One region of the Stenotrophomonas sp. TWI819 genome, then DNA from elsewhere that is predicted to be linked to it. Evidence: riboswitches for the same ligand, from Rfam matches in the RefSeq annotation. Region 1 holds a riboswitch; the other holds the start of a gene.
What was found. A riboswitch is a leader RNA that binds a small molecule or an ion and turns the genes downstream of it on or off. The one in region 1 is predicted to bind thiamine pyrophosphate.
Positions count from the first base shown of each region.

Region 2: it holds a riboswitch for thiamine pyrophosphate, as region 1 does, so the genes downstream of both, thiC (phosphomethylpyrimidine synthase ThiC) here and ABE463_RS00885 (TonB-dependent siderophore receptor) in region 1, are expected to answer to the same signal.

Region 1 covers NZ_JBDJKY010000001.1:182,503-185,915, reverse strand. The annotation lists gene ABE463_RS00885 (TonB-dependent siderophore receptor) at 1-1,535, opposite strand, end outside; TPP riboswitch at 1,603-1,698, opposite strand; gene ABE463_RS00880 (phosphotransferase) at 1,738-2,874, opposite strand; gene ABE463_RS00875 (hypothetical protein) at 2,975-3,413, opposite strand, start outside.
Region 2 covers NZ_JBDJKY010000010.1:64,771-68,183, forward strand. The annotation lists gene thiC (phosphomethylpyrimidine synthase ThiC) at 1-1,316, opposite strand, end outside; TPP riboswitch at 1,458-1,559, opposite strand; gene ABE463_RS14300 (BCCT family transporter) at 1,852-3,413, shown strand, end outside.

The sequences.
Region 1 (3,413 bases):
TTGGAGGTCCAGAACGGGGCTTCCTGACCGAGCGAGATGCCCCGCACGTAGCTGACGTAGGCATTGAGCTCATCGGTGGCCTTCCAGACCAGCGCGGTCTGCGGCAGGAAGCGCGACAGGCGGCTGTGGCGCTCGGGGTTGCCGCGCTTGTCATAGGCGCGCTCGTCCAGGCGGACAAAGCGGCCACCGGCCAGCCACTGCCAGTCGCCGAAGCTCATGCGGTCCAGTGCGAACACCGCGGTCTGCGCGCTGTCCAGACGCCGCGCGGAGGCGCCCGGCATCAGCGGTGACGGTTCGAACTGCGGCACCTGTGCATCGTGGATGTTGGCGGTGCCCACGTACTCGTTGACGTTGCGGCGCTTGTCCACGGTGCGCTCGAAACGGTCCGCACCCACGCTCAGCTCGTGCCGGACATCGCCGGTGGCGAACCTGCCGCGCAGTTCGCCACGGAATTCGAGGTTGCGGCGGGTGTCATCCGGGCTGCGGTAATCGTAGATGTCGTAGTCGCCGTTGGGCGCGAAGTAGTTGCCCGGCACGCTGCCATCGGCACAGCCGGCGGCGTAGTAGCAGCCGTAGGCGAAGGCGACGTTGTCGTCGATCACCGAGCGGCTGTAGCTGGCCGATACTCGCGATTGCCACGTCGGGCTGAAGTCGTAGGTGTGCAATGCAGTGAGGTTGGTGCTGTCGATGCCGACCGGCCGCTGCCAGGCCTGGTAGCCCAGCATGTGCTTGCGGTCCACGCCGCGCGGCAGCTCGGTGGCGCCCAGCAGCTGATAGCCCGAGGCCGAGCGCTGCGCGCTGGTTTGGTAGTTGGCATCCACCTCCAGCTTGCCGCGCTCGCCGATCAGCCAGTCGGTGGCCAGCGAATAGAAGTTGCGGCGCCCGTCGGCGTGATCGATGTAGGAATCGCTGTCTTCCCAGGCGGCATTGAAACGCACGCCAAAACGCGGCGACAGCCAGTGGCCGAGATCCACCGCGGTGTAGCGTGAGCCTTCCGAATCCGTGCCGAGGGTGACATTGCGCACCTCGGCCGGGCGCTTGCCCACGTAGTTGATGATCCCACCCGGTGCCATCACGCCCGCGGCGAGCCCCGCCTCACCCTTGAGGATCTCCACCGACTGGATGTTCTCCAGCGCCAGGCGCTGCTCGCCCGTGATGGACAGCCCATTGAAACGGTAGCCGGTACCGGTATCCAGCGGGAAGCCGCGGATCGCGATGTTCTGGTAGTAACCGACCGGCGCGTAGCTGTCGCCCAGCGAGGCATCGTTACTGGCCAGTTCGGACAACGTACGCACCTGGCGGCTGTCCAGCAGATCGCGATCCAGGACGTTCACCGAGGCCGGGGTGCTCTTCCAGTCACCCGCGCCGAAACTGCTGGTCTGCGTGGTGGTAGCTGCCGGCTGATGCGCCTGCACGCGCACGGCGGCGAGCTCGGTCGGCGAGCGCTCGGGCGCGTCCGCGAGATCGTTGGCATGAAGAGGCAGCGCGGCGCAGAGGGCGGCGGACAACAGCGTGGGGCGGAAGCAAAGGTTCATTCGATTCGTCATCAGCTGGGGGAGACGAAGCGAAGGCACGCACGCGCACCGACCCATCACGGCGGTATGCCTGCTGCTCAAAGCTCCCTACGCCGGTGCAAACCGGATCAGGTTCCAAGGGACTCTCTCAGCCTGGTTTCGCCAGGCACCCCCGCTTCTGTGACTATTTCACTACAAACCGTACGGATTTGCGAGCCTGCCCTCAGGCGGCGGCGTGCAGCGCCTTCAGCAGGCCCTGCCCTGCCGGGGTGCTGAACCAGTCAGCATGCCCGAGCAGGAAGGTGTGGTAGGCCACGTCGGCATTGGCCGGCGAGTGGGTCACGGCCTCGAAATACTCCACTTCCGACAGTGCGAAGTCGAGCTGGACGACAGGCAGCAGATCGGCCAGCAGGTGCACGCGCTCGGCAGACAGCGGCACGATCTCGCGGTAGCCGGCCAGCAGGGCCAGCGCGATATCCACGCGCACGGCCGCCTCGCCGCGCTCCAGCGCCAGCCAGGCCACCGCGTTGCGTTCAATGGCGGTGGCCAGGTCGAACAAGGCACTGGTCGGTGAGGCAAGGCCAACATCGAGCACGGTCTCGACGACGTACGTATCGCCGTCCTGACGCCAGAGCAGATTGGACACATGCCAGTCGTTGTGCGCCCACAGGCGAGGCTCGGCCTGCAGGCGCTGAGCCAGCCCGGCGTGCCAGGGCAGCACCGCCCGCTGCAGATCGGCCTGCCAGTCCTGTCGCGCAAGGTAGGCCGCCAATCCAGGGCGATCACCCAGCCCGGCGTGAATAGCGGCAACCGGATCGACAGCGCGGAGCAGATCATCGCGCGCGACCAGCAGGTGGGTGCTGCGCTGGGGTGCGTGATAGCTGGCTGACGCGCGGTGCAGTCGCGCCAGCATCCGGCCCGCCTCGCGCGCCTGCGCGGTATCGGTCAGCAACGTCCAGGACGGCGCGTCGCGATAAATGTCCTGGCCGCGGCCCACGGTATGCAGCTCGTAGGTCCAGCCCTCGTGTTCGACCGCCGTTGCACCGTCGCGGTCCTGCAGCACCTCGACCACCGGCACGCCCTGGGCAGCCAGGTGCTGGAGCAGACGGTGCTCTTCGGTCAGGCCGGCTGCGCTGCGGACGCTGCCATGGTGGCGCTTGACGAACACCCTGCCCCGTTCGCTCTGGACAATCGCGGCGGCAGACATCGGCCGCGGGCTGTGCCACAGCACCTGGCTCGCTTCGCCCAGCTGCGGAAACCGCTCACGCAGCCAAGTGATCTCGCGGTCGGTGATGGCGGGCCAATCGGCGGCCACCTCATCGTTGTTGAGGCCTTGGACGCGGTGGGTGCTGTTGCTCATGGGATAACGGGTCGATGACGGCGAAAAGGCACGCTGTCACCAGACAGTGGGCGCGGCGAGGATACCAAGCCGGGCCCACCGAGGGGAGCCGTCTACTCCCTCAGGGCGTGCTGTTGCCCTGCTTCGCGGCGGCCGGCTTGGCCGGCAGCAGTCGCGGTTGCTCGGCATACCAGTCGCGGGCGCCGGCAAGGTGCCATTTGCGCTGCTCGCCTTGCAGCTCGATGCCGGCCCCCAGCACGCCCCAGCGTATATACAGATCACCGCGACGCTGCGCATGACGAAGATCCAGCCGCGCCTGCAAGGACAGACGTTCGTTCTCGGCCTTCAGGTCCTCTACGATCAGTTGGCCGCTGCGCCAACGCAACTGCCCACTGGCCTGCACTTCCCCGGAATCCAGCATCCCGAGCACCCAGCGCGGGTATTCGCTGCGCTGAGCGAACACGCCGAGCAACGGCCCGGCATCGCGCAGGCGCAGATCCGCCAGGCCATCGACCTGGAACGGCGCGGCCGCATCAATATGCCCGCTGCGGATCGCTACG
Region 2 (3,413 bases), on a different contig from region 1:
TCCATGTTCTCCTTGATCAGCTGCATCGGCACGTGGCCGGGACCTTCGATCATGGTCTGCACATCATGCTTCCACGCGATCTTCGTCAGCTCGCCCAGCGTCTCGAGCTCGCCGAACTGCGCGGCATCGTTGGCATCGGCGATACAGCCCGGGCGCAGGCCGTCGCCCAGCGAGAAGGTCACGTCGTAGGCCTTCATGATCTCGCAGATGTCCTCGAAGTGCGTGTAGAGGAAGTTCTCCTTGTGATGGGCCAGGCACCACTTGGCCATGATCGAGCCACCGCGCGAGACGATGCCGGTCACGCGCTTGGCGGTCAGCGGCACGTAACGCAGCAGGACCCCGGCGTGGATGGTGAAGTAGTCCACGCCCTGCTCGGCCTGCTCGATCAGCGTGTCGCGGAAGATCGCCCAGTTCAGTTCCTCGGCACGGCCATCAACCTTCTCCAGCGCCTGGTAGATCGGCACGGTCCCGATTGCCACCGGCGAATTACGCAGAATCCATTCGCGCGTTTCATGGATGTGCTTGCCGGTGGACAGATCCATCACGGTATCGCCGCCCCAGCGGATCGCCCAGACGAGCTTTTCCACCTCCTCGGCAATGCCCGAGGACACCGCGCTGTTGCCGATGTTGGCGTTGATCTTGGTCAGGAAGTTGCGGCCGATGATCATCGGCTCGCTTTCCGGGTGGTTGATGTTGTTGGGCAGCACGGCACGGCCACGCGCGATTTCATCGCGGACGAACTCGGGGGTGATGATCCTGGGGATCGAGGCACCGAAGGACTCGCCGGGATGCTGCTTCAGCAGTGCGGCGTCGCGGATCGCATCGAGCCGCTGGTTCTCGCGGATCGCCACGAACTCCATTTCCGGCGTGATGATGCCGCGGCGTGCGTAGTGCATCTGGGTGACGTTGGCGCCTGCCCGCGCACGGCGTGGCTGCAACCGCGCGGGGAAGCGCACCGCATCGAGCCGTGCATCGGTCTGACGCGAACGGCCGAATGCCGAGCTCAGGCCTTCCAGCACCTCGGTATCGCCGCGCTCGGCTACCCAGGCGGCGCGCAGCGCAGGCAGACCGGCGGAGAGGTCGATGGCGACAGCCGGATCGGTGTACGGGCCGGAGGTGTCGTACACCGTGACCGGCGCGTTCTCTTCGCCACCGAACAAGGTGGGCGTGCGGGTCAGGGTGATCTCGCGCATCGGCACCTGCAGATCGGGGCGCGAGCCCTGCACGTGGATCTTGTGCGAGCCGGGAATCGGCCGGGTGACCGATTCGGAGAGTTGCTGGGCCTGTTGCTGCAGGGCGGAGAGCTGTGCGTTCATCGAGGCATCGTCCTAGGTTCAATCCCCGCACAGGGACTGTGCGGTTCTATGCGAGGGATTCGCATGGGAGGGACGAAACGGCGGCGCTCGACGGACGGATTGCGGGCGGTCTCCGGGCGCGGTGGCCCTACGGCGCAATGCATCTGCAGATGCGAAGCTTCCCTACGCCGGTATCAACCGGATCAGGTTCGAAGGGACTGTCTCAACCTTGGCCACTGGGCCGCGGTACCCCCGCTTCGGGGCGAATTAGAGCACAAAGCGACGCCCACGGGCGCACGACCACGCCCCACACTGACGTGATCGGCCTTTGCATGTGAACAGAGCACCGACACCCCATGCACTACCATGCTGCAGCGCGGTATGCGGTGCGGTCAGGGGGGTAGCTTCCCGATCGTGCGCACACCGCGCTCTGCTCGACGCCAGTGACGTCCGTACTGACCGGCCTCGACCGGCTTGATCCGCCCCAGTCGTTGCCGTTGTGCCGCTGGAGATTGCAAGCCTCGGCTCGCCCCCAACTGATCGGAGACACGCCTGCATGGTGTTCCGCATTTCCATCGCACTGGTCGCACTGCTGGTGCTGATCGCCGGCCTCGCGCCGGGCCCCTTCAACGAGGTCGTCCAGAGCGGCCTGTCCACCATCATCCGCAGTACCGGCTGGCTGTATCTGCTGGTGGTGTTCATCACGCTGTCGTTCCTGATGTACCTGGCCTTCGGCCGCTTCGGTTCGCTGCGCATCGGCGGCGAGGATGCCGAGCCTGATTTTTCCAATGCGAGCTGGATGTCGATGTTGTTCGCCGCCGGCATGGGCATCGGCCTGGTGTTCTGGGGCGCGGCCGAACCGATCTCGCACTTCGTGAAGCCACCGGAAGGACTGGCACCGCAGAGCATGGAGGCGGCGCGCGCATCGATGCGCTACGCGTTCTTCCATTGGGGCCTGCATCCGTGGGCGATCTATGCGCTGATCGGCCTGGCGATGGCCTGGTTCCAGTTCAACCGCAACGGGCGCGGGCTGATCAGCGATCTGCTGCAGCCGATCATCGGCGCGCATCACCGTGGCTGGATGGGCACGGTGGTCAACGTCGCCGCCGTGGTCGCCACGGCGATCGGTGTGGCCACGACGCTGGGCTTCGGCACGATCCAGATCGCGGCCGGCCTTGAGCGCGTGTTTGGCATCCAGGCCTCGGTGCCGGTGCAGCTGACCATCATCGCGGTGGCATTCGTGCTGTATATGGCCTCCACCACCAGTGGCGTGCACCGCGGCATCAAGTGGCTGTCGAATTTCAATCTCGGTCTGGCGGCGTTGCTGCTCGCGCTGATCCTCGTACTGGGGCCGACCGGTTTCATCTTCGATACGTTCACCACCACGATCGGCTCGTACCTCAATTCACTGGTGACGATGAGCCTGCGGATGTCCCCGTTCTCAGGCAGCACGTGGGTGGCAGACTGGACGATCTTCTACTGGGCGTGGTGGATCGCGTGGGCGCCGTTCGTGGGCTCGTTCATCGCGCGCGTCTCGCGCGGGCGCAGCATCCGCGAGTTCGTGCTGGGCGTGGTGATCGCGCCGAGCGTGCTGGGCTTCCTGTGGTTCTCGGTATTCGGCGGCACGGCGCTGTGGTCGCAGATCTTCGGCCACGTGGATCTGGCCCAGGCGCTGGGCAATGGCTACGAGACGGTGTTGTTCACGATGTTCGACAGCCTGCCGATGCCGACGGTGCTGTCGGTGATCGCGCTGGTGCTGTTGATGATCTTCTTCGTGACCTCGGCCGATTCGGCGGTGCTGGTGCTGGCGACGATGTCGACGGAGGAGTCCGGTGATCCGCCGCTGGCGCGCCGGATGGTGTGGGGCGTGGCGATTGCGTTGATCGCGGGCGTGCTGTTGTTGGCCGGTGGACTCAATGCGCTGCAGGGGATGATCACGATCGCGGCGTTGCCGTTTGCGTTGTTGATGCTGGCGGTGATGTGGTCGTTGTACCGGGTGCTGGATATGGAGCATGCGTTGCAGCGCCGCCGTGCGCAGCGCGCGCGGCGGTTGATGGATGAGTGGATCGAGCGGGAGATCGCGGCGCAGGAAGAGACGCGCGATGAGGCGGCTCGAGC